2 regions of the Ornithinimicrobium kibberense genome follow, and region 2 is predicted to be linked to the other one. Evidence: predicted binding sites of a transcription regulator. Region 2 holds the regulator's gene; the other holds the start of a gene.
What was found. Region 2 encodes Rex, which represses fermentation and respiration genes when NADH is low (regulators of the CRP and FNR family bind a similar motif). Its sites were predicted from a motif close to CTTGTGAANNNNTTCACAAG; they were not measured.

Region 1 (8,166 bases), on a different contig from region 2:
GCCGGCCCGGGCCTCGCGGACGGTCTCCCCGTCGAGCTCGAGGACGAGCCGGAGCACGCCGTGGGTCGAGGGGTGCTGCGGACCCATGTTGACCACGATCCGCTCGGCGCCGAGGGTCGAGACGTCCTGGGCGATGTCGTCCCAGTCGCCGCCGGCCGCGTCGAAGACGGGGTCGCTCTCGACGGTCTCCACGGAGGGGCCGCTCGTGGAGTAGTAGTCCGTCGACGCCCGCACCCGGCGCTCGCCGCCCTCGTCGGGCTTGGTGTCGGCGTAGTCGGCCTCGGGGTCGCCGTGCTCCGGGTCGGTGATCTTGCCGCCGCGGGCGGTCGGGTCGATGGTCACGAGTAGCTCCTCCGCTGGTCCGGGGCGGGGATCGTGGCGCCCTTGTACTCCACCGGGACCCCGCCGAGCGGGTAGTCCTTGCGCTGGGGGTGGCCGGCCCAGTCGTCGGGCATGAGGATCCGCGTCAGGCCCGGGTGGCCGTCGAAGACGATCCCGAACATGTCGAAGGTCTCCCGCTCGTGCCAGTCGTTGCCGGGGTAGATGTCCACGATCGAGGGGATATGCGGATCGGCGTCGGGGCAGGTCACCTCGAACCGCACCCGGCGTCCGCCGTTGGTGATCGACAGGAAGTGGTAGACGGCGTGCAGCTCGGCACCCTCGTGCCCGGGCAGGTGCACCCCCGAGACGCCGTTGCACATCTCGAAGCGCAGGCGGGCGTCGTCGCGCAGCGGCTGGAGCAGCTCGCGGAGCTGCTCGCGGCGGGTGACCAGCGTCAGCTCGCCACGGTCGACGACGACCCGCTCGACGCCGGCCTCGAACGCCTCGGGCGCGGCGTCCCGCAGCGCCTCGACGACCTCGTCGAAGTAGGAGCCGTAGGGCGGCTCGGCCGCACCCGGGTAGAGGACGGGGGCCTTCAGACCGCCGTACCCGCTGGTGTCCGTACCCAGGGAGCCCCCGAACATGCCCCGTCGGAAACCCACCTGCACCGGTTCGCCGGGCGTGCCCGACCGGGCGGGGACCGCGGAGGACGCGCCCTCCTGGGCGTGCGTGGTGTCCGCGAGCTGGTCCTCGTCCTGACGTGGCTGGTGGACCTCGTCGCGGGTGCTTCCGTCCGCGGGAGGGGTCTTCTCCTCGCTCATGCCAGCAGCCCCTTCATCTCCTGCCGGGGCACGGCGGCCAGCGCGGCGGCCTCGGCCGCCCTCGCCGCCTGCTCGCGGTGGACGCCGAACTTGAACTCCCGGATCTGGCGCTGCAGCTCCAGGATGGCGTTGAGCAGCATCTCGGGGCGTGGCGGACAGCCGGGCAGGTAGACGTCGACCGGGACGATGTGGTCCACGCCCTGGACGATCGCGTAGTTGTTGAACATGCCGCCCGAGCTGGCGCACACGCCCATGGAGATGACCCACTTGGGGTTGGGCATCTGGTCGTAGACCTGCCGCACGACGGGGGCCATCTTCTGCGAGACGCGCCCGGCGACGATCATCAGGTCGGCCTGGCGGGGGGTCGCGGCGAAGCGCTCCATCCCGAACCGGGCGATGTCGTAGTCGGGGGTCCCGACCGCCATCATCTCGATCGCGCAGCAGGCCAGGCCGAAGGTGGCCGGCCACACCGACTGCTGCCGCAGCTGCCCGGCGATGCCCTCGACGGTCGTCAGCAGGATGCCGCCGGGGATCTTGTCCTCAAGTCCCATGTGTCTCACTCGTCCTTCCGCCGGCCGGGGCGTGCGCCCCGGTCACCGGCACCTCGTCATACCCGCTGCCGTCGTCCACCCTCGCCCTGCTCAGTCCCACTCCAGACCACCCCGGCTCCACTCGTAGACGAACGGGACCGAGACGACGACGAGGAACAGCAGCATCGCCAGCACGGAGAACAGCCCCACCTGGTCGAAGGCGACCGCGAACGGGTAGAGGAAGAGCACCTCGACGTCGAAGACGATGAAGAGCATCGCGGTCAGGTAGAACTTGATCGGGACCCGGCCGCCCTCCTCGGCCTGGGGGGTGGGCTGGATGCCGCACTCGTAGGCCTCGGCCTTGGCCCGGTTGTAGTTCGACCTCCCCAGCAGACCACCGCCGAAGACGGACCCGAAGGCGAAGAGCAGACCGAAGAAGAGGAAGAAGAGAACCGGCAGATAGGGGTGGTAGTCCATCAGAGCCAGGACTCCTTTCGGGACGAGCACGGCGTCGGTCCGGCCCAGGGAGGGGGCGGGCACGCGCCTAGCCTAGTCATGGTCGAGGGGTTCATGCGGCAGGGGTGGCCCGGCTCAGCGCGTTGATGATCCGGTCGTCCAGACCGCCGCCGCGTTCCTGCGGCAGGTTGGCCATGATCTTCAGCAGCAGCCGCATGAGGGCCTTGCGCGGCAGCCCGTAGCGCACGGCCAGCCGCATGATCTCGGGGTTGCCGATGAGCGTGGCGAACTGCTTGCCGAGCATGTAGTAGCCGCCGAGCGAGGCCTTCATGACGGACGGGTAGGACTGCAGCACCGCCTCCCGCTCCCCGGGCGTGGCGCGGGCCAGGGCCGAGGCGACCACCTCGGCCGTGTGCCTGCCCGCCTCCATCGCCTCGGCGATCCCCTCGCCGTTGAACGGGTTGACCATCCCGCCCGCGTCCCCGACCAGCAGCAGGCCCCGGTCGTAGAGCGGCTGGCGGTTGAAGCACATCGGCAGGGCCGCGCCACGGATGGGCCCGATCTGGGTCTCCTCGCCGAACTCCCACTCCTCCGGCATGCCGGCGACCCACCGGCGCATGACGTCCTTGTAGTCGAAGGTGCCGAAGTCCTTGGCGGTGTCCAGGATCCCCAGCCCGACGTTGGCGGTGCCGTCGCCGACGGGGAAGATCCACCCGTAGCCGGGCATGAGCACGTCCTGCTCGCCGTTCTCGCCCTTGGCCCACAGCTCCAGCCAGGACTCGATGTAGTCGTCGTCGTGCCGGGGCGTGGTGTAGTAGGTGCGGACCGCCACCCCCATCGGGCGGTCGTCGCGCTTGGGCCGGTCCATCGACAGCGACAGCCGGCTGGAGTTGCCGTCGGCGGCCACGACCACCTGGGCCCGGAACTCCCGGGTCTGGCCCGTCGGCCGCCCGTTCTCCCCCATGACCTTGGCCCGCACGCCGCAGATGTGGCCGCGGTGGTCCAGCACCGGCTCGGAGACGTTCATCCGCTCGATAAGCCGGGTCCCGCGCGTCTCCGCGTGCCGGGCGAGGATCTCGTCGAGGTCCATCCGGGTGCGGACCAGGCCGTAGGGCGGGAAGGTGGCGTTGCCGGGCCAGTCCAGCTCCATCCGGACGCCGCCGCCGAGGATCCGCAGGCCCTTGGTGCGGTGCCAGCCGTCCTCCTCCCGGATCGGCACGCCCAGGCTGATGAGCTCGCGCACCGCGCGGGGGGTCAGGCCGTCCCCGCAGATCTTGTCGCGGGGGAAGGAGGCCTTCTCGAGCAGGAGCACGTCCAGCCCGTGGGCCGCCAGGTATGCGGCGGTCGAGGCCCCTCCCGGGCCCGCCCCGACGACGATCACGTCGGCCGTCTCGACCTGTTCACCCACGGTGTCTACGCCTCGCTTGTGCCAACCTTCACGAACCCGGTCAGTCTAGGTGGCACCGTCCCCCGGGCCGGGCGAGGGGACCCTGCCCCGAATTAGGGGACGTCAGCATGCCCGAAGGTCCCGGTCAGCGCTCGAGGACGTCGGAGAGCAGGAGCGCCCGCTTCCGGCGCAGCGCGAGCGTGGCGGTCTGGGCCAGGAAGAGCTCCCCGCAGGCGACGGCGTCGACGAGCGCCGAGTGCGCCCGGTAGCGCGGCAGGTGGTGCCGGGCCCGGCAGGCGTGCAGGCGGACCGCGCCCGGCCGCATCTCGCTGTGCTGGGCCCCGAGCAGCCGCCGCTCCACCTCGAGGGTGTCCACCACCTGCAGGTCCAGCCAGGTCCCGAGCTCACGCACCCCCGCGTCCTCGAGGAAGGTCGTCTCGACCTGGGCGAAGTGCGCCAGCAGCACGCGACGGTGCCCGTCGTCGGTCAGGAAGGCCGTCATCACCTCCGGCAGCACCTCGGCCACGGTCGGCTCCGTGGCCAGCCGGTCGTCGGTGAGCCCGTGGAGGGTCGCCGACTCCCCGACGTCGCCCCGGGGCCGGACCGGGAGGTGCCGGGCCCCCGCCAGGACCACCTCCCCGGCCCGCACGGGGACGAGGCCGAAGGAGAGCGGCTCGTGCCTCGACGGCTGCAGGCCGGTGGTCTCCAGGTCGAGGGCCAGCAGCTCCACCTCGTCCAGGGGGGTGCCCGGGGCGTACGGGGCCGCGGCGGACAGCCGCTCCCACGCCTGCGCCAGGGACGGGTCGAGGTCCTCTCGGAGGGGACCCCGCCGACGCACGCCCGGGGACCGGCCCAGGCCCAGCCGGGCCCGCCAGTCGTCCCACCGGCCCACCTCAGGTCACCTGCGGCAGCCGGGTGCTGAGCCCGTGCTGGGCCTGCCGCACGATCTGGAACGCGTCGCGCAGGTGCCGGCGGTCCAGGCTGCTGAGGCTCTCGGGGTCCAGGTGGTTGTCGGGACGGCGCCCGTCGCGCACCTGGGCCACCTGGTGCTGCAGGCGCAGGTAGGACATCAGCTCGTGCGCGTCCGCCAGGTCGACCGCGGACTCGACCGGCAGGACCCCGCGCGCCCGGGCCGCCGCGAGCCGGGCCCCGGTGGGCAGGGCCGTGGCGCCGGCCCGCAGCGCGTGCACCCGCGCCAGCTGGACGATGGCCGAGATGCCCCGCTTGATGTCGAGGGTGTCCCGGTGCTCCCCGGCGTCCTCGAGCACGAAGCCCCGGAAGAAGCCGATCGGCGGACGCATCCGGGCGGCCTGGCCGGCGAGGTGGGCCAGGAGCAGGTCCGACCGTGCGCCACGCGCCACCACCTCCTCGCGCAGCCGACGGACGAGCTCGGCGTCGCCGTGCACGGCCCGCATGTCGTAGAAGATCGCGGCCCACAGCACCGCGTCGGGCTGCGGCTCGTGCGCCCACCGGGCGAACTGGACCTGCCAGTCGTGGACCCGCTTGCGCCACCGGGGGTTGGTCGCCATCACGTCGCCGTCGCACCGCTCCAGGCCGCACGCCTCGAGCGCGTCGGTCACCCGTCCGGCCACCGCGCCCCACCACGGGTCCTCGGGGTCGGCCTCGTCGGCCAGCACCATCGCGTGGTCCTGGTCGCCCCGCAGCGTCAGCTCCTCGCGGGCGGCCGACCCCAGGGCCACCCAGGCCCAGGGGGCCGGTGCGGAGCCCAGCTCGGCCTCGGCGAGCTCGAGGACGCGGACGGTGACCGCGTCGGTGAGGGCCGTGGCCACCCGGCCGACGTCCTCGGCGGTGGCGTCCTCGGTGACGAGCTGCTCCACGATGCGCGGGATCCGCGCGGCCAGGCCGACGACGGCGTCCACGTCGCGCGCCTTGGCCAGGTCGGTGACCAGGTAGACCGGGTTGGACCGTTCCAGCCGGACCAGGTCGGTCGTGGTGACCAGTCCCACCACCTGCCCCTCGGCGTCGACGACCGGCAGGTGGTGGATGTTGCGGCCGGTCATCTCCAGCATGACCTCCAGCGCCAGCGCCTGGCTGCTGATCGTCACCGGGTCCAGGGTCATCACCTCCCGCACCGGGCGGTCCGTCGGCGTGCCGGCCGCGACGACCCGCCGGCGCAGGTCTCGGTCGGTGAGGATCCCGACCAGGCGGTCCTGCTCCATCACCAGGATCGAGGAGACCCCCGCCTCGGTCATCCGCCGGGCGGCCTCGGCGATGGTGACCTGCGGCGCGGTGGACACGGGGGCCGAGCGCAGCAGGTCGGCGACCGCCGTGCGGAAGACGGCCGACCCCGTCCGGGGCTGCTGCAGCTGGCCGAGGGCGGTGCGGATGCGGCCGTGGTGGGTCGCCGCGAAGAACACGGCCACCTCGGGGTGGTCCCGGGCGAGCTCGTCGAAGTCGGCCTGCGGCAGGGTGATGAACAGGCTGTCCTCCCGCGCGGTCGCGTCGTAGCGGATGGGTCCGTGCTCGACGAGGGCGGACATCCCGAAGCAGCCCCCCGCCCCCACCCGGTCCACCAGCCGCCCCTCGTCGGTGATGTCGACCGCACCGCTGCGCACCACCCACAGCCGGTCCCCCCGCCCGCCGGCGTGCAGCACGACGCTCCCCCGCCGCGCGTAGCGCAGGCTGCACCGGGCGGGCAGCCGGTCGAGCACCTCCTCCGGCAGCGCGTCGAAGGGCGGGTGCTGGGCCAGGAAGTCCCTGACCTCGGCGAGCTCGACGTCCATGTCGGTGCCTCCTTCGGCAGTCCCGGGGTATGCCGTGTCAGTCCCCGGCGGCGACCGCGTGGTGGACGGCCACCACGCCTCCGGTGAGGTTGCGCCACCGCACCCGTTCCCAGCCGGCGTCCCGGATGCGCCGGGCCAGCGTGCGCTGGTCCGGCCAGGCCTGGATCGACTCGGCCAGGTAGACGTAGGAGTCGGGGTTGGAGCTGACCCGTCGGGCGACCCGCGGCAGGGCCTTCATGAGGTAGCCGCTGTAGACGGTGGAGAAGACCGGCACGACCGGGGTGGAGAACTCGCAGACGACCAGCCGGCCGCCCGGGCGGACGACCCGGCGGAACTCCCGCAGCGCCCGGTCCACGTCGGCGACGTTGCGCAGCCCGAAGCTCATCGTCACCACGTCGAAGGAGTCGTCGGCGAAGGGCAGCGCCATCGCGTCGGCCGCGGTGAACGGCAGGTCGGGACGGCGCCGGTAGCCCTCCTGCAGCATCCCGAGGGAGAAGTCCGCCGGCACGACATGCACCCCCCGGTCGGCGTAGGGCTCGCTGGAGGTGCCCGTCCCGGCGGCGATGTCCAGCACCCGCTCGCCCGGGGAGGCGTCCACCGCCCGCGCCACGGCACGCCGCCACAGGTGGTCCATCCCCCCGGACAGCACGGTGTTGGTCAGGTCGTAGCGACGGGCCACCCCGTCGAACATCTCGGCGACCTCGCGGGGGTTCTTCTCCAGGCTGGCGCGGGAGGGGCTCATGGGGCCCATCCTCGCACCACCTACAGTGATCCCTCGTGCCCCCGCCTCCACCGCACCTGCGTGCGCGTTCGGTCGCGGTCGACGTGACCGGCGACCTGCTCACCCGTGTCCCCGACGAGGTCGACCCCCGGGAGGTGGTCGCCTGGCTGCGGGAGGGGGACGGCATGGTCGGCTGGGGCCGGGCCGCCGTCGTGCGGACCGCCGGGGTCGGACGCTTCGAGGCCGCCGAGGCCTGGTGGGACCAGGTCCGCGCGGACGCGCAGGTCGAGGACGAGGTCCGGCTGCCCGGCAGCGGTCTGGTGGCCTTCGGCTCCTTCGCCTTCTCCCCCCGCTCCGGCGACGAGAGCGTCCTGACCGTGCCCCGGACGCTCATCGGCCGGCGCGACGGCCTGGCCTGGGTGACCCAGGTGGTGGCCGGGGACGAGCCGTGGCCGGCCGGCCACCCGGCCGAGATGCTGGCCCGGAGCAACCCGCACCTGGGCCGGCTCGACCCCCTTGTGGAGCTCCCCGGGACCGTGCCGGCGACGGACTGGCCGCGGGTCGTGGCCCGGGCGGTCCGCCGGATCGGCACCGGCGCCGTCGAGAAGGTCGTCCTCGCCCGGGACGTGGCGGTGCGCCACCGCGACGGGGACGTCGTCCGGGTCGCCCCGGTGCTGGAGCGCCTGCAGGCCCGGTACGGCGCCACCTGGACGTTCGCCGTCGACGGCCTCGTGGGCGCGACCCCCGAGATGCTCGTCCGGCTGCAGGGCGGGCGGGCCCGGTCCCGGGTCCTGGCCGGCACGATCCGCCGCGCGGAGGCCGCCGCCGCGTCGCCGGTGCCGCCGACCCCGGCCGGGGACCACCCGACCGATCCCCGCCTGCGGCTGGTCCGCAGCGTCAAGGACCTCGACGAGCACGCCTACGCCGTGCGGTCGGTGGCCGAGGCCCTCAGGCCGCACTGCACCGACCTGCAGGTGCCCGAGGACCCCTACGTCCTGGAGCTGCCCGACGTCTACCACCTGGCCAGCGACCTGACGGGCCGGATGGTCAGCGGCGCCACGTCGCTGCGGCTGGCCGCGGCCCTGCATCCCTCGGCCGCGGTCTGCGGCACGCCCACGCCCGCCGCCGCCGCGGTCATCGAGGAGCTCGAGGGGATGGACCGTGGCCGGTACGCCGGCCCGGTCGG
Region 2 (8,166 bases):
CCTGGGGGACCGGGTCAGCCACCTGCACCTCGGCGACTCGTTCGGGTCGTTCAAGGACGAGCACCTGGTCCCCGGCCGGGGGAGCCAACGGTGCGGCGACGTGCTCGAGCACCTCGTGAGCACCGGGTTCGACGGGGTGGTGAGCCTGGAGGTGAGCACCCGCAAGATGCGCACCGACGTGCGGGAGGAGGCGCTGGCCGAGTCTCTCGCCTACGCCCGTCACCACCTGGGGCAGCACGACCTGCCCGGTGCTCAGCCCCTCCGGGCGTAGCCTGTGCCCATGGACCTCGCCGACCTCAACCCGTCCGCGCTGATGCGCCAGACCCTGCTGGGGATGAGCCGCAACGACCAGCTCCGCTCGGTGGTCGAGGCCGCGCCCGTCAGCCGGGAGGTCGTCCGCCGGTTCGTCGGCGGGGTCTCCGACCAGGACGTCATCGGGGTGGCCACCGAGCTGGTGGACACCCGTCGGCTGGTCACCATCGACTACCTCGGCGAGGACACCGTCGACCCGGTGATGGCCGAGCGGACCCGGGACGCCTACGTCGGCCTGCTGCAGGCGCTGTCGGAGGCCGGTCTCACGGCCGACGGCACCGTCGAGGTCAGCCTCAAGCTCAGCGCCCTCGGGCAGGCGCTGGGCAGCGACGGCAACGCCATCGCCCTGGAGAACGCCCGGGTCATCTGCCAGGCGGCCGCGAACGCCGGCACGACGGTGACGCTCGACGCCGAGGACCACACCACGACCGACCTGACCCTGTCGGTGCTGCGCGACCTGCGTCAGGACTGGCCCTGGGTGGGGGCCGTCCTGCAGAGCTACCTGTACCGGACGGAGCAGGACTGCCGCGACCTCGCCACCGAAGGCTCCAGGGTGCGGCTGTGCAAGGGCACCTACAAGGAGCCGGAGTCCGTGGCCTTCCAGGACAAGGCGGACGTCGACCGGTCCTTCGTGCGCTGCCTCAAGATCCTCATGGAGGGTCCCGGCTACCCCATGGTCGCCTCGCACGACCCCCGGATCGTGGAGATCGCCACCGTGCTGGCCGACAAGGCCCAGCGCGAGCCGGACACCTTCGAGTTCCAGATGCTGCTCGGCATCCGTCCTGAGGAGCAGCTGCGGCTGGCGGCCACGGGCGCCCGGATGCGCGTCTACGTGCCCTACGGGGAGCAGTGGTACGGCTACCTCATGCGGCGGATGGCCGAACGTCCGGCCAACCTGGCGTTCTTCCTGCGCGGCCTGGCGACGCGGGGCTGAGGATGGGGACCACGATCGCCCTCCTGGGCGCCGGGGTCATGGGCAGCACCCTGCTCGCGGCGCTGGTCCGCTCCGGCCACGACCCGCAGGACCTCGTCGTGGCCGACCGCTGGGCCGAGCGCGCCGCCCAGGTGGCCGGCGACCACGGGGCCCGGACGGCGGCCTCCGACGCGGCGGTCGCCGAGGCCGACGTCGTCGTGCTGGCGGTCAAGCCCCAGGACATGGCGGCCCTCATGGAGCAGGTCCACGACGAGGTGCGGCCGGGGACGCTCGTCGTGTCCATCGCGGCCGGCATCACCACCGAGTTCCTCGAGCACCACCTGCCCGCGGGCACCTCCGTGGTCCGCGCGATGCCCAACACCCCGGCCCTCGTGGACCAGGGCATGACCGGGATCAGCCCCGGGCGGCACTGCAGCCCCGACCAGCTGGACCAGGCCCGCCAGCTCCTGCGCAGCGTCGGGCAGGTCATCGTGCTGGACGAGTCCCACCAGGACGCCGTCACCGCCATCAGCGGCAGCGGACCGGCCTACATCTTCTACGTCGTGGAGGCCATGATCGAGGCGGGCGTCCTCCTGGGCCTGCCGCGGGACACCGCCACCGAGCTGGTGGTCCAGACGCTGTACGGCGCGGCCACCATGATCCGGGAGACCGGAACGCACCCCACGGTGCTGCGCGAGCAGGTGTCCAGCCCGGGCGGCACGAGCGTCGCCGCCCTCCGCGCGCTCGAGGACCACAAGGTCCGGGCCGCCTTCCTCACCGCGATGGAGGCGGCCGCCCGCCGGTCGCACGAGCTGTCCCCACCCCCGTCCTGACGTCCCCGGAGGGTCCCGGGCGGGCCGGTCGCGCCCCGGTCGGCCCACCCGGGCACCTCGACGGGGCCGTCCGGCCGTGTGACAGAGTAGGGCCATGAACGACATCCGCGTGCGCGTGCTCGATGAGGACGAATGGGCCACCTACCGGGACGTCCGGCTGCGGGCGCTGCGTGAGTCTCCGGAGGCGTTCGTCGCCTCCGCCGAGGAGGAGGAGGCGTTCGACGACCAGCGCTGGAAGGACCGGATGGTCCGCTCGCGACGCATCCTGGCCCAGGACGGCGACGAGGTCGTGGGGGTCGTCAGCGTCGGCACCGGTCACCGCACCAACATCCCCGGGGCCGGCGAACTGTTCGGGCTGTGGGTGGAGCCGCCGCGTCGCGGCAGCGGCGTGGCCCGGCGCCTGATGGAGAAGGCAGCCAGGGTCGGCCGCCAGGTCGGGCTCAAGCAGCTGGTCTACTGGGTCGGCACCGACAACGGCCGCGCGGTCGCGTTCGCGTCCAGCTTCGGCTTCCGGCCCACCGACGACCGCCGGCCGATGCGCATCCGGGGGGTCGACGACGAGGACGCCGACTCCGAGGAGATGATGATGGTCTACCCGCTGAGCGACACCGGCGGCGTCCCCACCTCGCTCTGAGCGGGTCGGGCCCCGACCGGGCCCCGCGCACCGTGGTCTAGCGTGGGCTCCATGACCGGGTCATGGGTGATGTGGGACGAGCGCTACACCGCGTACGACTTCGGTCCCGGGCACCCGATGCACCCCTCCCGGCTCGACCTGACCCACCGCCTCGCCGACTCCCTCGGGCTGCTGGACCATCCGGACGTCGAGGTCCGCCCCGTCCGGGAGGCCACGGAGGCCGAGCTGCTGAGCGTGCACACCCCCGAGCTGGTCGAGGCCGTCAGGGCGGCATCCGCCGACCCCGGGTCGGCGACCGGCAGGCACGGCGTCGGCACGGAGGACACCCCCGCCTTCCGCGGCATGCACGAGGCCTCCAGCCTGGCGGTCGGGGGCACCGTGGAGGCCTGCGAGGCGGTCTGGGAGGGCCGCGCCCGGCGGGCGGTCAACATCGCGGGTGGCCTGCACCACGCGATGCCGGAGTCCTCCAGCGGGTTCTGCGTCTACAACGACATCGCCGTGGGGATCCGTCGCCTGCTCGACCTGGGCGCGCGACGGGTGCTCTACCTGGACCTGGACGTGCACCACGGCGACGGGGTCGAGCGCTGCTTCTGGAACGAGGACCGGGTGATGACCCTCTCGATCCACGAGACGGGCCGGGCCCTCTTCCCCGGCACCGGCTTCCCGGGGGACACCGGAGGGGCGAAGGCGATGGACACCGCCGTCAACGTCGCGCTGCCGCCGGGCACGGGCGACGAGGGCTGGCTCCGGGCCTACCGCGCGGTGGTGCCCGCCGTCGTCGAGGCCTTCGACCCCGAGGTGATCGTCAGCCAGCACGGGTGCGACGCGCACTTCTCCGACCCGCTGGCCCACCTGAGCGTCACGGTGGACGCCATGGCCGTGGCGACGGCGTGGGTCCGCGAGCTGGCCGACGGGACCTCGGACGGCCGCTGGATCGCCCTGGGCGGCGGTGGCTACGAGCTCGTCGACGTGGTGCCGCGGGCGTGGACCCACGTCGTGGGCGTGGTCACCGGGCGTCCCGTGGACCCGGTGACCCCGGTGCCGCAGTCCTGGCGGGACCACGTGCAGGAGGTCTACGGGAGGGAGGCGCCGACGCTCATGGGCGACCGTGGGGGCCGGCCGATCCGCTACGGGGAGTGGTCGGAGGGCCACGACCCCGAGGACGCCGTCGACTCGGCGATCATGGCCACCCGTCGCGCGATCTTCCCCGGCTGGGGCCTGGACCCGTACTTCGACTGACCGCCCGTCCCTCCCGTCCCGTCCGCCCCGTCCCGCGTGTCGCGCTGGACACCGGGGTCCCGGACTTCCCCTGCACCCACTTCTGCCCCTAGGGTGTCTTCGACAGCACACGTGGAGGCGGGCCGGAGGGGAAGCCGCGACCGTTCCCACGTCTATACCGAAGAGACGGGAAGCGTCCTAATGGCTGAAGAGCGTCAGCTCGGCGAGATGACGTTCATGACCGTGGCCGAGGTGGCCGCGGTGATGCGCGTGTCCAAGATGACGGTGTACCGGCTGGTGCACTCCGGCGAGCTCCCCGCGGTGCGGGTGGGACGCTCCTTCCGGGTCCCGGAGAAGGCGGTCCACGACTACCTGCAGGACTCCTACCACGGCACCGCCTGAGCGGCGGCCCGCCGGGGCCGGCCGGCCCCGGGGTGTCCGCCCCGTGGTCGGCGTGGCTGCGCCGTTTGGGGCAGGGTGGACCCGCGCGCTAGGCTGGGCCGGTTCGTCGTGCGGGTGAGCGTGGCAGCGATGCCGTCGCCGGTGCCGTCACCTGCCGGTGCCTGGGCCGCGACCCTGGCCGGTCGCCCCGCGTGACGCCGAGGCACGACCCGACCATCGAGACGAAGGACGGCCCATGGGCTCTGTGATCAAGAAGCGCCGCAAGCGGATGGCGAAGAAGAAGCACCGCAAGCTGCTGCGCAAGACGCGTCACCAGCGTCGCAACAAGAAGTGAGCGAACGGCCACGACCGGGTGCGGTCGTGGCCCGAGCCCTGTGACGGCGTCGCCCCCGGGCGGCGCCGTCGTGCTGTCCCGGAAGGAGCAGGTATGCCGTGGTGGCGCCCGTCCGCGCCGCGGGCCGGGTCCGGCCCCCGGGTGGAGGTGGTGACCCGGCAGGGCTGCCACCTGTGCCAGGAGATGATCGACGTGGTCCGACGGGCCGTCGGGCCGGAGGTCCCGGTGCACCTCGTCGATCTGGACGTGGGCCCGGTGCCCGGCGGCGCCCGCGAACGGTGGACGACCCTCGTGCCCGTGCTGCTCGTCGACGGGAGGGAGGTCGCCCACTGGCGGGTGGACGAGCGCACCGTGCGGGCCGCCGTGGGGCCCGCGGGTCGGAGCCTCCCGGCCCGCGTTTTGGTCCGACGGCGGCGACGACCCTAGAGTGAGGGGGTCCTCGTCGAGCGTCGGTGCCGGTCTGATATAAGGCCCCGCTCGACGTCAGTCATCCGAGAGGAGCCGCTGCGCCCATGACGGCCGAGCCCACCCGACGCGGGGTACCGGAGGCCACCGTCGGGCGACTGCCCGGCTACCTGCGGGCCCTGACCTCCCTGGGGGACGAGGGTCGGGCGTCGGTGTCGAGCGAGGAGCTGGCGGACCTCAGCGGCGTACGGTCGGCCCAGGTGCGCAAGGACCTCTCCAGCCTGGGTTCCTACGGCGTGCGCGGAGTCGGCTACGACGTCCCCCGGCTGTCGGACCAGATCGCCGCCGAGCTGGGCCTGAGCCGAACCCGACCGGTGGTCATCGTGGGCATGGGCAACCTGGGGCGGGCCCTGGCCTCCTACGGGGGCCTGACCACCCGTGGCTTCCACGTCACCGCCCTCGTGGACACCGACCCGGCCGTCGTGGGCCGACGGATCGACGGCTTGACCGTGACCACCATGGACCGGCTCACGCCCGGGTCGACCCGGGCGGGCGTGGGCGTGATCACCACCCCGGCCGGCGCCGCCCAGGAGGTGGCCGACGCTCTCGTCGAGGGCGGGGTCCGGTCGATCCTCAACTTCGCCCCCGCCGTCCTGAGGGTGCCGCCGACGGTGCACGTGCGGGCCGTCGACCTGGCCGCCGAGCTGGCCATCCTGGCCTTCCACGAGCACCAGCAGGCCCTGTCCACGGCCGACGGGGAGGACGTGGGATGAGCGTCCTCGTCGTGGGGCTGTCCCACCGCACCGCCCCCATGGACCTGCTCGAGCGGGCCGCGCTGGGCCCCGAGGGCGCGCGCGACCTCGCCTCCCGGGTCGGTGCCGGGGAGCACGTCGAGGAGGCCCTGGTCCTGGCCACCTGCAACCGGCTCGAGGTCGTCGTCGAGGCCGGCACCTTCCACGGTGCCCTCACCGAGGTGGGGGAGCGCATGTGCGAGCTCACCGGGATCCCGCGCGAGCAGCTGAACCCGCACCTCTACGTCCACTACGACGAGCGGGCGGTCAGCCACCTGTTCGGGGTCGCCTGCGGCCTGGACTCGATGGCCGTCGGCGAGAGCCAGATCCTGGGGCAGCTGCGCGACGCGCTGGCCTCCGCCCAGCAGGACGGGCGGGTGGGGCCGGTGCTCAACCCGCTGCTGCAGCAGGCGTTGCGGGTGGGCAAGCGGGCCCACGCCGAGACCACCATCGACGAGGTGTCCCGGTCGCTGGTGAGCACGGGGCTCGACCTGGCGGCCACCGTCCTGCCCGACCTGGCCGGTGCCCGCACGGTCGTCGTCGGCGCCGGGGCCATGTCCGGCCTCGCCGTGGCCACGCTGGCGCGGGCCGGTGTCCGGGACCTCACCGTGGTCAACCGCACGGCCGCCCGGGCCGACCGCCTGGCCGGCGAGCACGGGGCGGGCACCGGCGACTGGGTGGACGTGCTGGACCTGGCCGCGGGCGCCGACCTCGTGGTGACCTGCACCGGTGCGGTCGGCCACGTCCTGGAGGCCGACGCCCTGCAGGAGGCGCGCGCGGGCGCCGGACGGGTGGACAGCCCCGCCGTGCTGCTCGACCTGGCCCTCCCGCGCGACGTGGACCCGGCGGTGACCGGGATCGACGGCGTGCGGCTGTGGGCGCTGGCCGACCTCCAGCGCGAGATGACGTCCGGGTCCGGCGACGGCGCAGCCTCCGGGTCCGGCGACCGCGTGGCGGTGGAGGCCGTGCGCGACCTGGTCACCGCCGAGGTCGCCACCTACCTGACCGAGCGTCGGGCCGCCCGCCTCGGCCCCACGCTGGCCGCCCTCCGTGCCCAGGCCGCCCGGGTCGTCGACCAGGAGATGGTCCGGCTCGACCAGCGGGTGCCGCACCTGGCCCAGGACGAGCGGGCCGAGGTGCGCCGGACCGTGCAACGGGTGGTCGACAAGCTCCTCCACACCCCCTCGGTGCGGGTCAAGGAGCTGCAGCACGGTGGTGAGCCGGCCGACTACGGGCAGGCCCTCCGGGAGCTGTTCGACCTCGACCCGGCGGAGCCGGCGGTCGTGCGCACCGCGCCGCCCGAGGTGACCGCCGCACCGATCTCGGAGGCGTCGCTCCCCTCCGCGCCCGCGGACAGGGGGGCCCGTCCATGACGACGCCCACGACGACGACCACGACGACGCCCGCGACAGCGGTCAGCACCTCCGGCCACGACCTGCCCGACCGCCCCCTGCGCCTCGGCACCCGGGCCAGCGCCCTGGCGACCAGCCAGTCCGGCTGGGTCGCCGACCGGCTGCGGGCCGCCGGCGTCCGGGTCGAGCTCGTGCACGTGCGGACCGAGGGCGACGTGTCCCGGGCCAGCCTGCGGCAGATCGGCGGCACCGGCGTCTTCGCCTCGGCCCTGCGGGACGCGCTGCGTGCGGGCGAGGTCGACCTGGCGGTGCACTCGCTCAAGGACCTGCCCACCGCGGCCGAGCCCGGCCTGGTCGTGGCCGCCGTCCCGGAGCGGGAGGACCCCCGCGACGCCCTCGTCGCGCGCGACGGCCTGACGCTGGACGCCCTGCCCAGGGGGGCCTCGGTCGGCACCGGGTCGCCGCGGCGGGCGGCCCAGCTGGCCCTGGCCCGGCCGGACCTGGACGTGCGCGACATCCGGGGCAACGTTGGCACCCGCATCGGCCTGGTGCGCGACGGGCAGCTCGACGCCGTCGTCCTGGCCTGCGCCGGCCTGTCCCGGCTCGGCCGGGCGGGCGAGGCCACCGACCGTCTCGACCCCGACGTGATGCTCCCCGCCGCGGGTCAGGGCGCGCTGGCGGTGGAGTGCCGGGAGGACGACCGGCCCCTCGCCCGCTTCCTGCGCGACGTCCTGGAGGACGCCCCCACCCGGGCCGCCGTCACGGCCGAGCGGGCGGTCCTCGCCCGCCTCGAGGCGGGCTGCACCGCACCCGTCGGCGCGCTCGCCCGGGCCGGCGCGGACGGCGCCCTGGCCCTCACCGCCTTCGTGGCCCTGGGGGACGTCCCCCGCCGCCACGCGGAGACCGGGTCCGACCCGGTCGCGCTCGGCCACGAGGTGGCCGAGCACCTGCTGTCCCGTCCCGACCCCGTGG

Region 1: the regulator Rex is predicted to act here: its motif matches at 3,552-3,571, upstream of FJR00_RS08825 (geranylgeranyl reductase family protein).

The regions. Positions count from the first base shown of each region.
Region 1 covers NZ_VFXM01000009.1:16,198-24,363, forward strand. Annotated here, with positions in the region: gene FJR00_RS08805 (NADH-quinone oxidoreductase subunit D) at 1-192, opposite strand, end outside; gene FJR00_RS08810 (NADH-quinone oxidoreductase subunit C) at 339-1,142, opposite strand; gene FJR00_RS08815 (NuoB/complex I 20 kDa subunit family protein) at 1,139-1,693, opposite strand; gene FJR00_RS08820 (NADH-quinone oxidoreductase subunit A) at 1,784-2,149, opposite strand; gene FJR00_RS08825 (geranylgeranyl reductase family protein) at 2,241-3,536, opposite strand; gene FJR00_RS08830 (exonuclease domain-containing protein) at 3,661-4,407, opposite strand; gene FJR00_RS08835 (DUF294 nucleotidyltransferase-like domain-containing protein) at 4,409-6,259, opposite strand; gene FJR00_RS08840 (demethylmenaquinone methyltransferase) at 6,297-7,001, opposite strand; gene FJR00_RS08845 (isochorismate synthase) at 7,037-8,166, shown strand, end outside.
Region 2 covers NZ_VFXM01000001.1:51,667-59,832, reverse strand. Annotated here, with positions in the region: gene FJR00_RS00310 (sugar phosphate isomerase/epimerase family protein) at 1-271, shown strand, start outside; gene FJR00_RS00305 (proline dehydrogenase family protein) at 281-1,246, shown strand; gene proC (pyrroline-5-carboxylate reductase) at 1,249-2,058, shown strand; gene FJR00_RS00295 (GNAT family N-acetyltransferase) at 2,153-2,692, shown strand; gene FJR00_RS00290 (acetoin utilization protein AcuC) at 2,744-3,931, shown strand; gene FJR00_RS00285 (helix-turn-helix domain-containing protein) at 4,112-4,312, shown strand; gene FJR00_RS00280 (30S ribosomal protein bS22) at 4,548-4,646, shown strand; gene FJR00_RS00275 (glutaredoxin family protein) at 4,740-5,072, shown strand; gene FJR00_RS00270 (redox-sensing transcriptional repressor Rex) at 5,159-5,824, shown strand; gene FJR00_RS00265 (glutamyl-tRNA reductase) at 5,821-7,215, shown strand; gene hemC (hydroxymethylbilane synthase) at 7,212-8,166, shown strand, end outside.